DNA from 3 places in the Lelliottia sp. JS-SCA-14 genome. Region 1 is predicted to be linked to each of the others. Evidence: predicted binding sites of a transcription regulator. Region 1 holds the regulator's gene; each other region holds the start of a gene.
The links. Region 1 encodes CRP, which controls carbon source genes, mostly activating them, when cyclic AMP is high. Its sites were predicted from a motif close to ATGTGANNNNNNTCACAT; they were not measured.

Region 1 (7,119 bases):
TTGTGCGCCTGGTTGACCTTCATGCGCTGATAGGCCAGCGGCGAGGCTTTCGGGTCGTCGCTCAGTATCAAACGAATCGCCTGCTGATCGGCTTCGAGCGCATCGTGGGCGTTCTGGCGTAACAAGCCGCTTTGCCATTGCGGCCACAGCCAGACCATGCCGCCGAAGGCGATCAAACAGCCAATAAGCGTATCCACCAGCCGCGCGACAATGTACTGCTCGCCGTTCAGGGTCAGGAGTTGCAGGGTATATACCGCCGTCACCGTAAACCCGACCATCGCCCAGCCATAGTTTTTACGGATGATCAGATAGCCCACGAGCGTAATCACCAGCATTCCCGCGAGGGTGTAGCCGTCGGGAACGTGGAAGTGCAGCGTCACCCCGGCAATCACTAACCCGGCAAAAGTCCCGAGCGCCCTGTGAAGAATGCGCACTCGCGTGGCGCCATAGCCGTTCTGGGTGACAAACAGCACGGTCATGAGGATCCAGTAGGGCTTCGGTAAGTGCAGCGCGACGCCCATCAGGCTCGCCACGCTGAGCATGACGCTGATGCGCGCGGCGTTGCGCAGGGCGGAGGATTTCAGCGACAGATAGCTTTTCAGCGCGGGCAGCAGCGGCAGACGTTTTTGCTTATCGGCCATCAGGTCGCGGGAGTAGAGCGGACGCTGGGTGCGCAGCACGCGCGCGATGCGGCTAAAGTGCCATGCGCAGAACTGTCCGACCGGGTTATCCGGGTGCTGGCGCGCGATTTTCTCCAGCGCTCCCAGCTGCTTATCCATGGTAAAGCGCGTCGGGTAGCGGTGATACAGAATATCGTCCGCCAGCACGCGCAGGCGAGTCGCGACCGTCTGGGCATTCCAGCGGATCACCGCCTCGGCGTGGCTGCGTTCCACCAGCTTTTGCACCTCCTGCGGGTGATGCAGGCTGACGGAGATATGCTCCTGCAGATCCAGCCCGACCTGGAAGACGCGCAGCAGGCGTTTGTATTCATGATTTTTATTGGCCGCCAGCATGTGCAGCTGCTGATAACACTGGCTGATGAGATCGACCACTTTTTGCTGGCGCGACAGCAGCGGTGGCAGGGACTTTTCGGGGTCAGTGTGCTGCGTCAGCAGGGTGTATTTAGCTTCGCAATATTCGGCGAGCTGGACGTAGAGCAGGCTCAGGGATTCGCGCAGCGGCTGCTCTCGCCACATCCAGAACCAGAACCAGTTAAACAGCCCGTACCACAGCGTGCCGGCGGCATAGATCAGCAGCGGCTCCCAGACGGGCATATTTCCGGCGAGACTCAGCGTGAAAATGGCGGCAATGAGCGATGCGGGCAGCAGGCGGGCGTGAAGCGCGCTGATCTCCGCCGTGACGCCCAGCGTCATCGCCAGCACGGTCAGAATGAGCGGCAGCGGGATATCGCGCGCCAGCAGCAGCTGCACGGCGAGGCTGCATCCGGCAAACAGGCAGCCGCCGATAATCAGACGTTTGAAAAAGCGTTTGTGGGGAGTATCGAGACCGGCAATGTTGCAGCAGGCGGGGACGAGAGAGAACAGCAGCCCCTGTTGCAGATGACCGAGGATCAAACCAACGGCCACGGGAAGACATAACACCAGAGTTTGACGTAGTGCGTAGTTAACTTCCGGGTGATAAATCAGCCTGCGCCACATAGTCGTCAGAGACAAAAACGGCGTGACATCTTGCGATGGCACGCCGAATTTTGCGGAATTAACGGGTCCCGTAGACCACGATAGTTTTACCGTGAGCGGAGATCAGGTTTTGATCTTCCAGCATTTTCAGGATACGACCTACGGTTTCGCGAGAACAGCCCACGATCTGACCAATTTCCTGACGGGTAATTTTAATTTGCATACCGTCCGGGTGGGTCATGGCGTCAGGTTGTTTCGCCAGGTTCAGCAGCGTCTGCGCGATGCGACCGGTGACGTCCAGGAAAGCGAGGTTGCCCACTTTCTCGGAAGTGACCTGCAGGCGGCGAGCCATCTGCGAAGAAAGGCGCATCAGGATGTCCGGGTTCACCTGGATCAGCTGACGGAATTTCTTGTAGGAGATCTCAGCGACTTCACACGCGGTTTTCGCACGCACCCAGGCGCTACGTTCCTGGCCTTCTTCAAACAGGCCCAGTTCACCGATGAAATCGCCCTGGTTCAGATAAGAAAGGATCATCTCTTTCCCTTCTTCATCTTTGATCAGCACTGCCACCGAGCCTTTGACGATGTAATACAACGTTTCCGCTTTTTCACCCTGGTGAATCAGCGTGCTCTTCGATGGGTACTTATGAATGTGGCAATGAGACAAGAACCATTCGAGAGTCGGGTCTGTTTGCGGTTTGCCAAGCACCATGCGCTGTTATCCTCTGTTATAAGCTGTCTCAGAGTCAAAATCGCATCCTGACTCTGGGGTTGCAATCGAATTCTTACCCGTACCTGGGAAGTGGCTGTCGCACTGTTCGCAGCCAGTAAAGTTTGATGTCCTCTGCATACATGTGTAACGTCAATGTATTACTGTAGCATCGAGACTGTTTTAGCATAGCTTTAGCCGCGTGTCTCCTGGTGTCTCGCTTCAGCATGATGCAGGTCGCCTTCCGTTGCGAGAATTGTAACGCACGCGTAATCTGTTCATAAAAATGCAACTTCGGAGTTAATAAAAATGCAAGCGCGTGTGAAATGGGTTGAAGGTTTAACGTTCCTTGGCGAATCCGCTTCAGGGCACCAGATTTTGATGGACGGTAACTCCGGAGATAAAGCGCCAAGCCCGATGGAAGTGGTGCTGATGGCGGCTGGCGGGTGCAGCGCGATTGACGTGGTGTCGATTCTGCAAAAAGGCCGTCACGATGTGACCGACTGCGAAGTGAAGCTGACCTCAGAGCGTCGCGAAGAAGCGCCGCGTCTGTTTACGCATATCAATCTGCATTTTATCGTCACCGGAAAAGAGCTGAAAGATGCCGCCGTGTCCCGCGCGGTGGATCTGTCTGCGGAGAAGTACTGCTCTGTGGCGCTGATGCTGGAAAAAGCGGTGAAGATTACGCATTCGTATGAAGTGATTGACGCTTAAAACAAAGCCCGGTGGCGCTACGCTTACCGGGCCTACAAAAGCATGAACGTAGGCCGGATAAGCGCAGCGCCATCCGGCAACAAACCTCAGGCGATCTTCTTGCCTTCCATCAACCGCTGCACCAACGGCATCATGATCAACTCCATCGCCAGCCCCATCTTCCCGCCCGGTACCACCAGCGTATTGATATGCGAAATGAATGAGCCCTGCAGCATCGCCAGCAGCCACGGGTAATCAATGCCTTCCAGGTTACGGAAATGGATCACCACAAAGCTTTCATCCAGTGAAGGAATGGTTTTCGCTGCAAACGGGTTAGAGGTGTCGACTGTTGGAACGCGCTGGAAGTTGATGTGGGTGCGGGAAAACTGCGGCGTCAGGAAGTTAATGTAATCCTCCATCGAACGCACCACCGAATCCATCACCGCTTCGCGCGAATGGCCGCGCTCGCTCATGTCGCGGGTCAGCTTTTGAATCCACTCCAGATTGACAATCGGCACCACGCCGACCAGCAGATCCACGTGGCGCGCCACGTCATGCTGCGGCGTCACCACGCCGCCGTGCAATCCTTCGTAAAACAGCACGTCAGTCGGCTCCGGCAGGGGCTGCCACGGAGTGAATGTGCCTGGCACCTGATTCCAGGGTACCGCTTCATCGTAGGTGTGCAGGTATTTGCGCGACTGGCCTTTGCCCGTGTGGCCGTAGTCCTGAAAGGTTTGTTCCAGCAGGCCAAAGTCGTTGGCGTCTGGCCCGAAGTAACTGATGTGCTTGCCTAAATCGCGGGCCTTGCGGATAGCCATGTCCATTTCAGGACGGGTGAAGCGATGAAAGCTATCGCCCTCCACCTCGGCCGCGCGCAGGTTGAGCTGCGCGAAGATCTTGCGAAAAGCGAGGCTGGTGGTGGTGGTTCCCGCACCACTCGAACCCGTAACGGCAATAACCGGATGTCTGGCGGACATAGCAACTCCCTGAATGGAAAGATGGAACAATCAACCGCGAAACTGATTGCGCGGCATGATGTTGACCGTTTCGTGCAGTTCAGACCACACCAGCAACACCTCGCCGCTTTGTAGCTGCCGTTTGACATCGGCGACCTTTTGTTCGAGCGAACGCTCATGTTCACCATAATCGGTGCCTTCGCGTAATACAAAGCTTTCAATCAGGCTATCCAGCGTTTCGGGAGCCAGATCCTGCCAGGGAATCATCATTTTACTCTCTCCAGAAATGGGGTTAACCAGTCAGGGATGCGCGATTCCAGCCACATTTTCGGGCGGCGCAAGGTGCCGGTGATAAAGCCGACGTGGCCGCCGTGTTCCGTCAGTTGATACTGCACGTTCGCCGGCAGATGTTCCGGCGCTGGAATGGAGTGATGATCCATAAAGGGATCGTCCTTCGCATGGATGATCAGCGTCGGTTTGGTGATCTGGTTTAGCAGCGGCATGGCGCTACACTGACGATAGTAGTCGATCGCGTCGGCAAAGCCGTGGATCTTCGAGGTGATCATATCGTCAAACTCGCGCAGGCGACGCATTCGCTTCAGCTGTTGCAGGCTGATCGGCAGGGTATCCGGATAGGCCTTCAGCTTACGCGCGGCGTTGGCTTTGAGCAGGTTCAGCAGATAGCGCTGATAGACCCGCGAAAAGCCTTTTTCCATATGATAGCTGCACTGCTCGAGCATAAAGGGCGCGGAGACGATCACCGCCGCATCCAGTGGAACCGTGTCGCTCTCTTTGGCCAGCAGGCAGGCGAGCATGTTTCCGCCGAGGGAATAGCCGACGGCGGCGGTCGGCACGCTGCCGTAGCTGTTCTTCAGCCAGTGTAAAAACCAGGTGCCATCTTCGGTTTCGCCGGAGTGATAAATACGCTCCCGACGGTTCGGCTCGCCGCTACAGCCGCGAAAATGCATCACCACGCCGAGCCAGCCGCGTTCTTTCGCCGCATGGATCAGGCCGTGGGCATAGGGGCTGTGCAGGCTCCCTTCCAGACCATGAAATACCACCAGGCGCGGTTTGTGCCTGGCCTGCTCGGGATCTTCGCTCCAGGCTAAATCCACGAAATCACCGTCCGGCAGGTCTAGGCGCTGCCAGTGCGGCGTAAACTGCAGTTTTCGACGCAAGATCCTCGGCAGCATGGTCTGCAGGTGCGGGTTTGCCACACCCCGCATGGGCACGAAGTCTGCGCTCTCAGCGCCAGCGATCTCGAAATCTGATGGAATAATTTGGGTCATAACGATGCGATATTAATTCTTGTCAGTCATTACTATACCTTCCGAATTGTACCCTGTTTATAAAAACGAGGGGCGTTTACCTCCGATTCAGCCATTTCTGCCACCTCTGCCATTTTTTCACCCTTCGCGAACTGATCTCGATCACAAATCTTTACCTCGATTATTACTCTCAGGCTAATGATTCCGCTCTACGCTTAATTGATGCCTTTCTCACCAGGGCGCACACTTTGTTCAGCGTTAAGCAAATCAGAATGATGTGCTGAATCAGGAGGTTAATAATGTTATCTGGGCAAACACCCGCCCGGGTCTGGAACACGCGACGCACCGAAAAAGCGCGCCGCCTGGCTTCCGTCCCGGTGCAAGGCAAGGTTCTGCCGACCGACGATCTCGTCGCCATGCTGGAAAAACTGATTGCTCCGGGCGACAAAGTCGTCCTTGAAGGCAACAACCAAAAGCAGGCCGATTTTCTGTCCCGCTCGCTCGCTGAAGTGAACCCGCAAATCGTGCACGACCTGCATATGATCATGCCCAGCGTCGGTCGCAGCGAACATCTTGATATCTTTGAAAAGGGCATCGCCCGCAAGCTCGATTTCTCTTTCTCCGGCACCCAGAGCCTGCGTATTTCGCAGCTGCTGGAAGACGGCCAGCTCGAAATCGGCGCCATCCACACCTACATCGAGCTTTACTCCCGTCTGTACGTCGATCTCTCGCCGAACGTGGCGCTGATTGCCGGGTTTAAAGCCGACCGCAAAGGCAACCTTTACACCGGCGCGAGCACCGAAGACACCCCGGCGCTGGTCGAAGCCGCGGCGTTCCACGACGGGATCGTCATCGCCCAGGTGAATGAGCTGGTGGACGACGAATGCGATCTGCCGCGCGTGGATATTCCGGGCTCGTGGATTGATTACGTGGTCGTTGCCGACAAGCCGTTCTTCATCGAACCCCTCTTTACCCGCGACCCGCGCCTCATCAAGCAAGAACACATCCTGATGGCGATGATGGCGATCAAAGGTATCTACGCGGAACACCAGGTGCAGTCCCTGAACCACGGCATCGGCTTTAACACCGCGGCGATTGAGCTGCTGTTGCCGACCTACGGCGAACAGCTCGGCCTGAAAGGCAAAATCTGTAAACACTGGACCCTGAACCCACACCCGACGCTGATCCCGGCGATTGAAAGCGGCTGGGTGGAGAGCGTGCACTGCTTCGGCGGCGAACTGGGGATGGAAGAGTACATCCGCGCCCGCCCGGATGTGTTCTTTACCGGTGCCGACGGCTCGATGCGCTCTAACCGCGCCTTCTGCCAGCTGGCAGGCCAGTACGCGGTGGATATGTTTATCGGTTCGACGCTGCAGGTGGATGGCTACGCCAACTCCTCTACCGTGACCCGCGGTCGTCTGTCGGGCTTCGGCGGTGCGCCAAATATGGGCCACGATCCGCACGGTCGTCGTCATGCTACGCCTGCGTGGCTGAACATGATTACCGAACCGGACCCGATGCAGCGCGGTAAAAAGCTGGTGGTGCAGATGGTCGAAACCTTCCAGGCGGGCGTGAAACCGACCTTCGTGGAAAAACTCGACGCCGTTGAAGTGGCGAAATCCTCCGGCATGCCGCTGGCACCGGTGATGATCTACGGGGATGACGTCACCCACGTTCTGACCGAAGAGGGGATTGCCTACCTCTATCGCGCCGAAAATCTCGAAGAGCGCCGCGCGATGGTCGCCGCCGTCGCCGGGATCACCGACATCGGCCTGGGCGTGGACGCCAAACGCGTCGCCGCACTGCGCCAGAGTGGCAAAGTGGTCTACCCGGAAGATATGGGCATTCGCCGTACC
Region 2 (7,119 bases), 2.4 Mb from region 1:
CGCCGCTGCTGGGCTTCTGCGATCTGCTGGCCTTTGCACAACGCGCAAGGATTTGCAGCGCTTCGCAAAATTCACAGCGCTGTCAGCGGCTAACCTTTTGGTTAACATGATGTTTTTAAAAGGATCGTTACACTTTCCGTCACGATCAAATGCGCGCGGCGGTAGTCAGGGAATTTTCATAGTGACGATTGCGAAGCCTTAAGCGGCAAGGGCTGGCGGTCTGCTGGCTTGTATTTGGATTTTGCAAAATGCTGCGCAACTGATTCGAAAAAAGATCTGTAATGGCTGTGAGTTTAATTACTAATTTAATGATTTTGAAAGGGGTAGGGTGGGGTGTTGAATGATTACGCGTGGACAATCCGTGGACTGTAGTTGAGTAATGCTTAATAAATTCAGTGAGTTAAAGCATAAAAAAAGGCGACCGAGGTCGCCTTTTTGGATCAGTGTCTCATCTCAACTTATTTGGAGATGTGAGCGATCAGGTCCAGTACTTTGTTAGAGTAGCCAGTTTCGTTGTCGTACCAGGAAACCAGTTTCACGAAGTTGTCGTTCAGTGCGATACCCGCTTTAGCATCGAACACGGAAGTGCAAACTTCGCCGTTGAAATCGGTAGATACAACGTCGTCTTCGGTGTAACCCAGAACGCCTTTCATTGCGCCTTCGGAAGCAGCTTTGATTGCTTTCTTAATTTCTTCATAAGAAGCAGCTTTTTCCAGACGAACGGTCAGGTCAACTACGGAAACGTTAGGAGTTGGAACGCGGAACGCCATACCAGTCAGTTTACCGTTCAGCTCTGGCAGGACAACGCCTACAGCTTTAGCAGCACCGGTAGAAGATGGGATGATGTTCTGAGCTGCGCCACGGCCGCCGCGCCAGTCTTTGTGAGACGGGCCATCAACAGTTTTCTGAGTCGCAGTAGTTGCGTGAACAGTGGTCATCAGGCCTTCAACGATACCGAAGTTGTCGTTGATAACTTTAGCCAGTGGAGCCAGGCAGTTGGTGGTGCAGGATGCGTTGGAAACGATGTCCTGGCCAGCATATTTTTCGAAGTTAGCGCCTTTAACGAACATAGGCGTGTTGTCTTTGGAAGGACCAGTCAGAACAACTTTCTTCGCACCCGCGGTGATGTGTTTACGCGCGGTTTCGTCGGTCAGGAAGATACCGGTCGCTTCAGCAACAACGTCAACACCGATTTCGTTCCACTTCAGGTTAGCTGGATCTTTTTCAGCAGTAACACGGATGGTTTTGCCGTTAACAACCAGGTGGCCGTCTTTCACTTCAACGGTGCCTTTGAAACGACCGTGAGTTGAGTCGTACTTCAGCATGTACGCCATGTATTCAGCGTCCAACAGATCGTTGATACCAACGATTTCGATGTCAGAACGTTCCTGAGCAGCACGGAAAACAATACGGCCGATACGGCCAAAACCGTTGATACCTACTTTGATAGTCATATATTCCACCAGCTATTTGTTAGTGAATAAAAGGTTGCCTGTAAAATTACAAAAACCTTACGCAGCGTCAAGCGGAATCGTGTCAATCATTGCGACAAATCAATCCTGCGCATAACCTTTGTGCGACTGACAGCCTCACTTTCCCTTTGAGCTAGCAACCACATGGGGGCTGCGCCCGGAATTTTAAAGGGCTATCAGGATAAATATGTGAGCAAGATCACAATTGCCTGACTGCCGTACCGCAACGCATAAGTTTAGAACAAAAGTTCACACTTCAGTGTTAATGTTTTGTTAGAATTCGCGATGAAAGGTATCTGTTTCTACAGCGAGATCTGAGCATATGTCGAATCAACGTAACCCTGACGAACTCAAAAAAAATCTAACAGAAATGCAGTTCTACGTGACGCAGAACCACGGGACTGAACCCCCATTCACCGGGCGTTTGCTGCACAATAAGCGCGATGGCGTGTACCACTGTCTGGTGTGCGATGCCCCGCTGTTCAATTCGCAATCAAAATACGATTCTGGCTGCGGCTGGCCGAGCTTCTATGAGCCCGTCAGCGATGAGGCTATCCGCTATTTAACCGACTCGTCACACGGTATGCAGCGCACAGAAATTCGCTGCGGAAACTGCGATGCTCATCTCGGACACGTATTCCCGGATGGCCCGCAGCCAACGGGGGAACGCTTCTGCGTCAATTCGGCGTCGATGAGCTTCTCCGATGATGAAAATGGCGACCAGACGAAAGGTTGAAAAACCGATTCAGCAAATTATTCCATCACAGCGGATTTCTGATGAATATTGATGACATGATTAGCAGCATGACGCCGGAAGTGTATCAGCGCCTGGTAACAGCCGTAGAGCTGGGAAAATGGCCTGATGGCGTGGCGCTGACGGCAGAGCAAAAAGAGAACAGTCTTCAACTGGTGATGTTGTGGCAGGCGCGCAATAACAGCGAAGCGCAGCACATGACTATCGACACTCAGGGGCAGATGGTGATGAAGAGTAAGCGCGAGCTGAAAGAAGATTTTGGCATCACGCCAAAACCCATCGCCACGTTCAAGTAACCGAAAGCGTAACCTAAACCGTAGGCCGGGTAAGGCGAAGCCGCCACCCGGCATAAAACGGCTGAGCGGCCTGATGCCCTCACCCTAACCCTCTCCCACAGGGAGAGGGAACAAAACAGCATTTACTTCTGTTTAATATCCAACGACTTAGCCAACTGCTTCGCCAGCTGGTTGTGATCGTCCGCGCCATACTCCCAGAACATCGCGCCGCCCAGACCTTTCTCTTTGATGTACTGCGCCTTTAGGTCGACCGAACGCGGGTTCTCATACGACAGCGCAAACAACTCTTTGCCCTCCGCCGATTTGATCGACAGCCACGGCACTTTCGCCTGGTCATCCCAGTGCTCGGTAAAGCGCTTCTCTGGATCGTTAATCAGCTTGCTGACGATATCGTTGTACTTCACATAGGTGTCTTTGGTGAGGTCATACCCCAGCGCTTTGAACATCCCGATCTCTTTTGCGCCGAAGTACGGCTGCGTCACCGGGTTTTTCTCGGCGTCGGCTTTGGTCCAGTCGATGCCCGGCTCAACGCTGCGTTTCGGGACGCGCCCATAAAAACCGATCCCCAGGTTCACCTGCTCAGGTTTGAGCCCGGCGGCAAGATAGTTGTTCACCACAAAATCAGCGCTGTACTTGTCCGCCGCGGCCACCGTCGGCCACTTCGTGGAGTCGTACAGCTTCGAGTTAAAATACTGCGTGCCGTAGGCCATATCGTAGGTCATCAGGTTGATGTAGTTCAGATACGGCGCGATCGCTTTCACATCGACCCAGCTCTTCGGGCTCTCCGCATTCGCGCCCAGCGCCACGGTGACGAGTTTTTCTTTCGGCAGCGTTTCGCGGATCTCTTTCAGCAGAGCGGTAAAGTTGTCTTTATCCGCGGGCTGTTTATCCACGAGTCCCCACGCGCCGTTCACCGGGTACTCCCAGTCGAGATCGATGCCATCCAGACCGTAGGTGTTGACGATATCCTGCACCGAGCGAATAAACACGGCGCGGCTCTCTTTGCTATCCGCCGCACCGGAGAATCCGCGCGCGCCCCAGCCGCCGACCGAAAGCAGGACTTTCAGCTGCGGGTTTTGCTTACGCAGTTCAGGGATCTTATGCAGGTCAGCCATCACTTTCGGCGACAGCCAGATTTGGTGGAGCTTACTGGCATCTTTCAGCGCGGCGTTGGTTTCACCGGCTTCGTTGTTGTAGATAAGACCAAACGAGTAGTTGAGATGGGTAATCTGGCGCACGTCCAGCTTATCGATATCACCGCCAGGGCCAGCAGTGACATCGCCGCCACCGTTGAAGTAGCCGACGGACATCAAATCAGCAGCGAAAAGGTATGGCGCGCAGAGCAGGGGTAATGCTGCCATCACAGGCAATAGCTTCATAACGTATCCTCTTTGACTTAAAAAAAGTAAGCCACATCAGGGATGTGACAAAAAACAGCCCATTGAGGATAGCAGTGCCGCTTCGCTGAAACTGCGAGAGAGGTTGAATTTTTGTTATGCCGGGAACAAATGACTGTTAACAGCATGAAGGACAAGCCATAAGTGTCCGGAATCGGAAATGGTTACCCTAAAGCCTTAGTGTAGAGTATTGCGACCGCTTTTTAATGTATATGTATTTAATTCAACACAGGGATAGTATGAATCGATTTATTAATTGCCTGGCAGCTTCGTTCAGAATATTTAAAAAATGGATATCGGGTGATTATTCATTGGTAATGACGTATTGGGTTACAGGCGTTATACCTCAGGTTGTTATCGCCATCAGCATTTATTCATTCATTATTAACGTCATAGGGCAGTCAACAGATCCCTCGGCGTTGATGCGCCCGTTTTTGACCCTTGCGGCTTTTGCATTAATTTATACCCTCTGCTCCTATATCGCTATTGTATGCAGTGCAGTCAAGTACTCTGGGCCCAAGGTATGGCGGATTCTGGCCATTCTGGTGGTGGTAAGGGGCTGTATAGAATTAGTTAAGACTGTCATATTTTTTATTCAGGAGTTAGTGTGAATAAAAATTTTTTGCTACTAATTTCCCGCTGGATCAAAGGGGAGTGTCCGCTATGGGTTACTTGCTGGTTGACCGGTGTCATCCCTTATATGATGTTATTACAATTTCATCTGTCGATTCTGCATGTTTTTTTTGAACACACCATTCAGTTTCACACTGCTAACTTATTATTAAGAATAGATGAAGTGGTTTTTCTTATTTATATTCCAATATGTCTGGTGGCTATCGCGAATAACGCCATTAAGTACAAAGGATTTCATCTCTGGCGCTTTTTTACATTTCTGTTTTTTGCTAAAGGCTGCGAAATCTATTTCAACTTTATTATGGGAAAATGGCCGCTCGGCTAAGCCTGGGTGAAGTCGAAATGTGAGTCGGGCAAGGTTACCTTGCCCGGCTAAGACCGTGCGATTACTTCTTATCAATCATCGATTTGAGATTCGCAAACGGGTTATACGTGGCTTCCCCGACGCTCTTCTGCGCATCTTCACCTGCGACCACCGTTGAGCCGTACAGATCCGCTTCGGTGTATTTGGAGTGCTCATGGTCGTGACAGAACAGGCACAACATCTCCCAGTTGCTGCCGTCTTCCGGGTTGTTCGAGTGATCGTGATCGATGTGGTGCACCGTCAACTCACGCAGATTGGAATAGACAAACTCACGGCTGCAGCGACCGCACACCCACGGGAAAAGCTTCAGCGCTTTTTCGCGGTAACCGACTTCCAGCCGGGCATAGTTTTTAGGGATAAAAGCCATAACACTGGCACTCCTGAATGATATAAAAAATGCGTTTACGCCTGCGTCTCTCGCCAGTCTGCCAGCGTGTAAAGCGTCGCCCCTGCGGTCGACATCTCCATAAACGCCAGCGCGCTGTCCTGCGCCTGAATGTTTACGCCACGGCAGCCGTCGGTGATCACGCTGACGTTATACCCTAATTTTAGCGCATCGAGCACGGTGAACTTCACGCAATAATCCGTTGCCAGCCCCATCACGATCAGATCGCTGATCTCATGATGGCGTAGCCAGTCGTCGAGGGCGGTTTTGTGGCGGTGCTCATTATCGAAAAAGGCGCTGTAGCTGTCGATATTCGGATTTTCGCCTTTATGAAACACCGCGTCGATCACCTTCTGCTCCAGCAGCGGATGCAGTGCCGCCCCTTCGGTCTGCTGGATACAGTGATCCGGCCAGAAGGTCTGCGCCAGTCCGTCCAGCTCACCCTGGGTAAAAGGCTCCACGTTATGCTGGCTGGCAAAGCTGCCGTGATTCGCCGGATGCCAGTCCTGGCTTGCGACCACCGCTTCGCCGCGCGCTTTACACCACCCGATCAGCGTATTGGCGACGTCCACGGTGCTATCACCACCGGCCACCGCCAGCGCGCCACCGGCGCAGAAATCATTCTGCAGATCGACCAGCAGCAGGGCTCGTTGCTTCATAAAAAACTCCTTATTCGTCCGGCGTCAGCTCGCCGCGCAGGTTTTGCATCATCGCGGCCCGCATGGACGGCACGTCCAGATTCTGGCTGAGTAAGTAGTGAAGTTTAGTCAGGGTCGCTTCGACCGTCATATCAAACCCACTGATCACCCCGGCGTGCGCCAGCGCGTTACCGGTGGCGTACCCGCCCATATTCACTTTGCCGGACATGCACTGAGTCAGGTTAATCACCAGGATGCCGCGATCGCTCGCTTCCTGCAGCTCTTTCAGGAACTCGCCGTTCTGCGGCGCATTGCCAACGCCGTAGGAGCGCAGGATCAGCGCCTTCACCGGCTGGCGCAGGAAGTTACGCACCACGTCGGCAGAGATGCCTGGATAGATGGTCACCACGCCAATCGGCTGCGGGGTGATCGGGTGAACAATCAGCTCGCCCGCCGTGTGCGGCGCAGGCGGCGTGCCCAGACGGCGAATATGGATACCCGCTTCCAGCAGCGGCTGCAGGTTTGGCGACGCAAAGGCGTCGAAACCGTCGGCGTGGGCTTTGGTGGTACGGTTTCCGCGATAGAGGCGATTGTTGAAGAACAGCGACACTTCGTTGATCGGATAATTGGCCGCCACGTACAGGGAGTTCAGCAGGTTGATCTGCCCGTCAGAACGCAGCTCGGCCAGCGGGATTTGCGATCCGGTGACGATCACCGGCTTTCCGAGATTTTCCAGCATGAAGGAGAGCGCCGAGGCGGTGAACGCCATGGTGTCGGTGCCGTGCAGGATCACAAAGCCATCGTACTCGTCGTAATGGGCTTTGATATCTTCCGCGATATGCTGCCAGTCTTCCGGCGTCATATCCGAGGAGTCCATCAGCGGATCATACTCGTGAATGGTGAAGTCCGGCATCTCCTGGCGGTGGAACTCAGGCATGAGCGCGAGCTGGCGCTGCAGATGACCGGAAACAGGAATGTAGCCATTTTCGGAGCGCTGCATACCGATGGTCCCGCCGGTATACGCCACATAAATCGATTTCTTCTGCATGATAGTGTGTTCTTGTGCTTCAAAGAAAAATCCCCTCTTCGCGAGAAGAGGGGACGGGGTTTAGCGTACGTTAGCGCAGGTGAGGCAGAACGCGTAACGGTTTTGCGGATCGTTAAAGGCGGCGAGCTTATC
Region 3 (7,119 bases), 1.6 Mb from region 1:
CTGGCGAGCGTCACATCCAGTGCGGGCGGCGACTGCCCTGCCTCGCGATGCCCCAGATGCGCCACCCGCGTCCCCTGGCGACTGCGAAGCAAATAGCCTTCGAGCGTCAGCTGTTCCAGCGCGGCGTTGACCGTATTGCGGGAAACCGCCAGCTGGGAGGCGATCAGCCGCGAGCCCGGCAGGCGGCTGTCAGCCTGCAATCTGCCGCTCAAAATCGCCTCGCGCAAGGCGCGATACAGCGCTCGCTGGAGCGTCCCGGACCCGCGGCTTTGCAGCGCCTGAGTGATTAATGCGTAAAAGTCGTCGCCTGGAATGTTCATTTAGTCCTCCGTGGTACCACCATAACACACTCAGGTGGACCTTTTTGCAGGACCACAATTTCCTTACTCTAAGCTTCAACTTAAGCCAACGAGAATCAACATGAACCAATTCAATCAGTTTGGGCAGCCCGTGGGCGAGGAACTACTCGACTGGCAGCCGCGACAGCATCCGGCGCGCGTGGAACTTAAGGGGCACTATTGCTCGTTGACGCCGTTACGCCCGGAGCACGCCGCCGCGCTGTTTGCCGCCTACCAGCTGGCGGAAGATACCCGGAGCTGGACGTGGCTGCTGCGCGAACCGGATGCGAACGCAGAAGCGTTTACCGCCTGGGTCGAGAGCGTTTGCGAGCTCGCCGATCCGATGCATTTCACGGTGATCGACAACCGCACCAATGCCCCAGTCGGCACGCTGGCGCTGATGCGAATCGACCCGAAAAATGGCGTGATTGAGGTTGGCCATGTGCATTTTTCCCCGCTGCTGAGCCGCACACCGATGTCCACGGAGGCGCAGTATCTGCTGATGTGCTACGTGTTTGATGAGCTGGGCTATCGTCGCTTTGAGTGGAAATGTAACAGCCTGAATGAGCCGTCGCGCCGGGCGGCGCTGCGTTTAGGGTTCCAGTATGAAGGGCGTTTTCGTCAGGCGCTGGTGGTCAAAGGCCACAACCGCGACACCGACTGGTTTTCAATTATTGATACGGAGTGGAAAGCCCTGGATCGCGCCTTCCAGAACTGGCTTGCCGCCGACAATTTCAGCGTCGACGGCAAGCAGTTAAGATCCCTGGAAAATTGGCGAAAGGAGTTCAGTTAACGTCTTTTCTTACGTCCCTGCACCGCTTTAAAGCGCGGGTTAGATTTGCAGATCACGTACAGGCGGCCTTTGCGTTTCACAATCTGACAGTCCGGGTGGCGCTGTTTGGCACTGCGCAGCGAGTTAAGTACCTGCATGATTAACCTCGCTTCGCATTAATGAAACCGCCAAAACGCTGACGGAAACGGGCCGCGCTGCCTTCGGTCGAGAAGGTTTTCTGCTTACCGGTGTAATACGGATGCGATTTCGACGAGACCTCGATGGTGATGTACGGGAACGTCTCGCCGTCGAGTTCGATTTCGCGATCGGTCTTAATCGTCGAGCCTACTTTAAAATATTCGTTGGCACTGGTGTCGTGAAAAACGACGGTGCGGTAGTACGGATGGATATCTGCTTTCATGGTCAACTCGTCATGTTTTGTTATAACATAACAGAATCGTATCCGAGTCCAGAACAAAAAACAACCCCCGCCGCGAGGCGAGGGTTTTGCTTACTTTTCTTGCGCCTGTTCTTTTCCCACCAGCATGGTCGTGAGGACAAACGACAGCACCAGCGCCATCACCACCCCCGCCAGGGCAAAGACAAAGTACGGCCCGATATAGGCAGGCAGACTGAAAATACTCGACAGGATGTAGCCGTAAAGACGCACGCCGAAGAAGGCGATGAACGCCGAGGCCAGCGAGCTGGCGATCGTCGCCGCGATAAAGGCTTTTTTGTAGCGCGTAAGAACCCCAAACAGCGCCGGTTCCGTGATCCCGAGCAGGGCAGAGATCGCCGCTGACAGAGTGACCGTTCTCTCCTGGCGATCGCGGCTCAAACGCCAGATCGCAAAGGTCGCCCCGGCAATCGCCATGTTGGCCATAAACATCATCGGCATCAGCATGTCGTACCCGCGATCGCTAAAGTTTTGCAGCGCAATCGGCGTCATCGCGTGGTGCATCCCGGTGAGGATCGCCACCGGACGAATCGCGCCGACCACCAGCCCCGCGAAGCTCGCCGATACGCCAAACAGCCCCTCGATAAACAGCGCCAGCCCTTTACCCAGCCAGATGCCAATCGGCCCGATCACCACCAGCGCCGCCAGCGCGCCGAGGAACAGCGTCAGCGTTGGGGTGAAGACCGTTTTCAGCACGTCGGGCATGATGCTGTCCACCCAGCGGTGAATGTAACTCAGCGCCAGAATAGAGAAGATCACCGGAATGACGCTCGAGGCATAGTTAAAGACCGACACCGGGATCACATCCAGCAGCCAGATGGCGCTGACTGCGCCCTCCTGATGAGTCGCCAGCGCTTTCGCCGCCTCGATCAGCGATGGATACATCAGACAGGCCGCGACGGCTGCCGCCAGATATTCGTTAGTTTTGAAGATCTTCGCCGCCGAGACCGCGAGGAAAAACGGCAGGAAGTAGAACACGCCGCTGGCGATAAGATCGATCACCATCACCGTGTCGCTTTTCGCCGAAACCACTTTCAGGGCGATAAGCCCGGCCAGCAGCCCTTTGATCATCCCCGCCCCGGCAATCGCCGGTACGATTGGGCCAAACACACCCGAGACCGTATCCATAAACAGCGATACCAGACTCTTACGCCCTTTGGTCGCCGCCGGAGCCGCCTCCTCGTGATTTCCCAGTACGTTCAGCATTTGCTCGTACCAGCTGTTCACCTTCGGCCCGATAATCACCTGAAACTGATCGCTTTGCAGCTGCGCGCCCAGCACGCCGGGCAGTTTTTTAATCTCCGTTTGATCCACTTTATTATCGTCAATCAGATCAAAGCGCAGGCGCGTCATGCAGTGCCAGACTTTATTGATATTCCCCTGGCCGCCGACCAGACGAATAATATTATTGATGGCTTCTTGCGTCCCCATAAAAACTCCTGCCGGATGTTGTTGTCGTTTTAATGTTGCCACGAGGATAATTAAACCCTCACAACAAAACAAACCAATAAAATTTGATATCGCTCACAGTTAGCCATTTAAAAAGATACCAACACCATGAAAGTCCAAAATTGGTCTGGTTTTTAATTACTTTACCGTTAAATACCTGACCAAAATAAATAGTCAAAAAAACGGTTTACCCGCCAACATTTTTAGGGTGATGATATTCCCCATAACCTATTCCCACAGAGCCCCCAAGGAGTTATTTCGTGACGCCTGTGATGATTAAAAATATCGAATGTTTTATTACCCGACCGGACCGGCATAATCTGGTGATGGTGCGCGTGACCACCGACAAGGGCGTTATCGGGCACGGCTGTGCCACCTTTCAACAGCGCCCGCTGGCGGTCAAAACCCTGGTGGATGAGTACCTGAAGCCGCTGCTCATTGGGCGCGATGCGAACAACATCGAAGATCTGTGGCAGATGATGAACGTCAACGCCTACTGGCGTAACGGCCCGCTAATGAACAACGCGATTTCGGGCGTCGATATGGCGCTGTGGGATATCAAAGGCCAGCTGGCGGACATGCCGCTCTATCAGCTGCTCGGCGGCAAATCCCGTGATGCCATCCCCGCCTACAGCCACGCCAGCGGCGAAACGCTGGAAGAACTATTCGCTTCGGTGGATAAACTGCTGGCCCAGGGCTATCGCCATATTCGCTGCCAGCTCGGCTTTTACGGCGGCACGCCGTCGGCGTTGCACGCCCCGGAGAACCCGACGCCCGGCGCCTGGTTCGATCAGCAGGAGTACATGGCGAATACCGTCGAGATGTTCCGCGCGCTGCGGGAAAAATACGGCTGGAAGTTGCATATTCTCCACGACGTTCACGAACGCTTATTCCCGCAGCAGGCCGTTCAGCTGGCGAAACAGCTTGAGCCGTTCCAGCCCTATTTCATCGAAGATATTTTACCGCCGCAGCAAACCGCCTGGCTGGAGCAGATCCGCCAGCAAAGCTGCGTCCCGCTGGCGTTGGGCGAGCTATTCAATAACCCGGCGGAATGGCACGACCTGATCGTCAATCGCCGCATCGACTTCATCCGCTGCCACGTCTCGCAAATCGGCGGCATCACCCCGGCCATCAAGCTGGCGCATCTGTGTCAGGCTTTTGGTGTGCGTCTGGCGTGGCACGGGCCGGGCGATATGACCCCGATCGGCGTGGCGGTGAATACCCATCTGAATATTCATCTGCACAATGCGGCGATTCAGGAATTTATTCCCCGATCCGCCACCACGGACGCGGTTTTCCCGGGTGCCCCCGTCGCGAAAGAGGGATTTGTCTATCCGCCAGAAGCAGCGGGAATCGGCGTGGGCTTCGTTGAGGAGCTGGCGCTGGCCCATCCGGTGGTCTATCGCCCACACGAGTGGACGCAAAGCCGCCTGCCCGACGGCGCGATTCACACGCCCTGATTCTGCCGCCAGGCCAGGTTGTCGCGGTTCCAGGGGATGACGTAGGTACAGGTGTAGTTGATGTCGATAATATCGCTCACCTCAAACACGCGTCCCCCGTCCAGAATGCCGCGGTTGTTGATGTGCATCGCCGGGCTGCCCTTCTTGCAGCCCAGCATCATCGCCTGTTCACGGCTGACGCTCACCGCGCGATAGGTGGTCAGCATGTGGGAAATGGTGAAACCTTTGCTCAGAACGTACTGCTGGATGGAACGCTCAATCGCCTGCTGATTAAGATCGGGAAAATCCGCCACCGGCATGCTGGACACTTCAAGCTGTACCGGCGCGTCATCCACGTAGCGCAGGCGGCAGAAGTGCCAGATAAAGCTCTCCTCGTCGATGCCAAAAATCTGCTGCGCCGCGCGATCGGGCCGCGTTTTATGCAGGCTGATCATCCGGTATCGGATCTGATCGAAGCGTTTCTCGGTGATCGAGTTATAAACCAGAGGATTATTACGCGCTTGCTCGTTGATCCAGATCCCCGAACCCTGCACAATCCGCACCACCCCGATGCTGACCAGCTTTTCCAGCGCCTGACGAATGGTGAAGCGCGACACGCCGTACTCCTCGGCGAGCTGCCTTTCCGGAGACAATTTTCGGGGTCCGGGAGTCGTATCCTGGTAAATTTTGCTCAGCAGGTCTTGCGTCACAAACTCTTTTTTTTTCATTGGCCTTACCTGAATGAAATCAAACTCTGCCGCATACTATAAGATTATTATTCGGCGGTAATCTAAATCAGCGGATCAGAAAGGAAACCCAAGCATGACAACTCGCCAACTGGTCAGCCTGGTGACCGGTGTTCTGATCATTGCCGTGCTGATCCCCATCTGCCTGAGCGTCTGGCTGGCCCATCGCCAGGCGGAAGATACTTTTGTCGCCGCCCTTGACCGCTACTCCGAGCGCGTGCTGATCCGCGCAGAGCGCGTGGTGGGCCAAGGTAAAACAGCCCTCAACCAGCTTAACGAATTCCAGGATGTCCCCTGCAGCCACGAACATCTGTTACAGATGCGCCGGGTGGCATACTCCCTGCGCTATGTGCAGGAAGTGATGTATGTCGATGATCAAAAACCCGTCTGCTCGTCCCTCGAGCAAGTCAGCAACGCCGCCCGCTTCCCGCCACCGGCGCGCGTCACCGTCGACGGCTACAGCGCCTGGCTGACGCAACAAAACGATCTGGGCTTTAAGCGTTTTATGCTGGTGCTGGGAAAGGGTCACTACATGGTGGTGATCGACCCGGCCTCCCTGATTGATGTGATCCCCTTTGGCTCCTGGCCGATTGAAGCGGCCCTGGTCGGTGAGGACAGCGGAGTGGTTTTCGCGAGCAGTAATCCACTGAATCAGGACGTCTGGAGTCAACTCCATGGCCAGCATCTCACACAACTTCAGCATAAAGGGTCCATGTATGTGGTGAAAGATGTGCCGGAGCTGCGCTATGCCGTGGTCGCCTGGGCTTCTCTTGTCCCGTTAAAAGAGAGCTGGCACCAGCAGCTGCTGTTCTGGCTGCCCTTTGGCGCGTTAATCAGCATTGTGGCCGCCGCGTTTATCATGCGCGTGTTGCGCCGCCTGCAATCCCCGCGCTATCGCCTGCTGGATGCGATCAACGCCCGCGAGCTGGTGGTGCACTATCAGCCGATTGTGGCGCTGGATACCGGCAAAATCACCGGGGCCGAAGCCCTCGTGCGCTGGCCGCAGCCGGACGGCAGCATGCTGTCGCCAAACATCTTTATCCCACTGGCCGAGCAGACCGGGCTCACCACCCGCCTCACCCGGCTGGTGATCGAGAAAGTGTTTGAAGACATGGGGGAATGGCTGCGCCACTATCCGGATCAGCATATCTCCATCAACCTCTCGCCTGCGGATCTGTTCTGCGGCGAACTGCCGTCGCTGCTGAGCCGTCTCCTGAACCAGTGGCAAATCAAACCGCAGCAGATCGCGCTGGAACTGACTGAACGCGGCTTTGCCGACCCGAAAATCAGCGCTCCAGCCGTGGCCAGCCTGCGCCGTTCCGGCCATCCGGTCTATATCGACGACTTTGGTACAGGTTATTCGAGCCTCAGCTATTTGCAGGATCTGGACGTGGACACCCTCAAAATCGACAAGTCCTTCGTCGATGCGCTGGAGTACAAAAACGTGACCCCGCACATTATCGAGATGGCGAAGTCACTGAAGATGGCGATGGTCGCCGAAGGGATTGAAACGGAAGGTCAGCTGGAGTGGCTGCGCCGTCACGGCGTGCAGTACGGACAAGGGTGGCTCTACAGTAAAGCGATGCCAAAAGTGGAATTCATCATGTGGGCGGAAAACAATCTCGATCCCGAGTAAAAGCCCGGCCAGTCTCGCCGGGCGCAGCGATTACTCGTCCAGCAGCGGCGCGAATCCGCCGTAGATCATCCGTTTGCCGTCAAAGGGCATCGACTCGCCGAACTCTTTCATGCGCGGGTCGGACATCAGCTTTTTATTCGCCTCATCGCGAACGGCTTTCGAGGGATATTCAATCCAGCTAAAGACCACCTCTTCGCCCTCTTCGGCTTTCACCGCCATGCGAAAATCGGTCTGTTTCCCGTCGGGGACATCGTCAGCCCAGCACTCCACGATCCGTAACGC

Region 2: the regulator CRP is predicted to act here: its motif matches at 1,660-1,677, upstream of msrB (peptide-methionine (R)-S-oxide reductase MsrB).
Region 3: the regulator CRP is predicted to act here: its motif matches at 3,080-3,097, upstream of U9O48_RS05470 (enolase C-terminal domain-like protein).

The regions. Positions count from the first base shown of each region.
Region 1 is NZ_CP141606.1:4,439,019-4,446,137, reverse strand. It holds gene U9O48_RS20845 (YccS/YhfK family putative transporter) at 1-1,658, opposite strand, end outside; gene crp (cAMP-activated global transcriptional regulator CRP) at 1,717-2,349, opposite strand; gene U9O48_RS20835 (OsmC family protein) at 2,656-3,060, shown strand; gene U9O48_RS20830 (phosphoribulokinase) at 3,147-4,016, opposite strand; gene U9O48_RS20825 (YheU family protein) at 4,047-4,265, opposite strand; gene U9O48_RS20820 (hydrolase) at 4,262-5,284, opposite strand; gene mdcA (malonate decarboxylase subunit alpha) at 5,563-7,119, shown strand, end outside.
Region 2 is NZ_CP141606.1:1,963,165-1,970,283, forward strand. It holds gene gapA (glyceraldehyde-3-phosphate dehydrogenase) at 459-1,454, opposite strand; gene msrB (peptide-methionine (R)-S-oxide reductase MsrB) at 1,795-2,208, shown strand; gene U9O48_RS09240 (YeaC family protein) at 2,250-2,522, shown strand; gene U9O48_RS09245 (glycoside hydrolase family 18 protein) at 2,645-3,901, opposite strand; gene U9O48_RS09250 (hypothetical protein) at 4,159-4,530, shown strand; gene U9O48_RS09255 (hypothetical protein) at 4,527-4,877, shown strand; gene yajD (HNH nuclease YajD) at 4,939-5,283, opposite strand; gene pncA (bifunctional nicotinamidase/pyrazinamidase) at 5,319-5,960, opposite strand; gene ansA (asparaginase) at 5,971-6,987, opposite strand; gene sppA (signal peptide peptidase SppA) at 7,048-7,119, opposite strand, start outside.
Region 3 is NZ_CP141606.1:1,177,227-1,184,345, reverse strand. It holds gene U9O48_RS05495 (PLP-dependent aminotransferase family protein) at 1-320, opposite strand, end outside; gene U9O48_RS05490 (GNAT family protein) at 421-1,131, shown strand; gene ykgO (type B 50S ribosomal protein L36) at 1,128-1,268, opposite strand; gene U9O48_RS05480 (type B 50S ribosomal protein L31) at 1,271-1,531, opposite strand; gene U9O48_RS05475 (PTS transporter subunit EIIC) at 1,622-2,998, opposite strand; gene U9O48_RS05470 (enolase C-terminal domain-like protein) at 3,277-4,476, shown strand; gene U9O48_RS05465 (GntR family transcriptional regulator) at 4,464-5,183, opposite strand; gene U9O48_RS05460 (EAL domain-containing protein) at 5,278-6,837, shown strand; gene U9O48_RS05455 (DUF1428 domain-containing protein) at 6,868-7,119, opposite strand, start outside.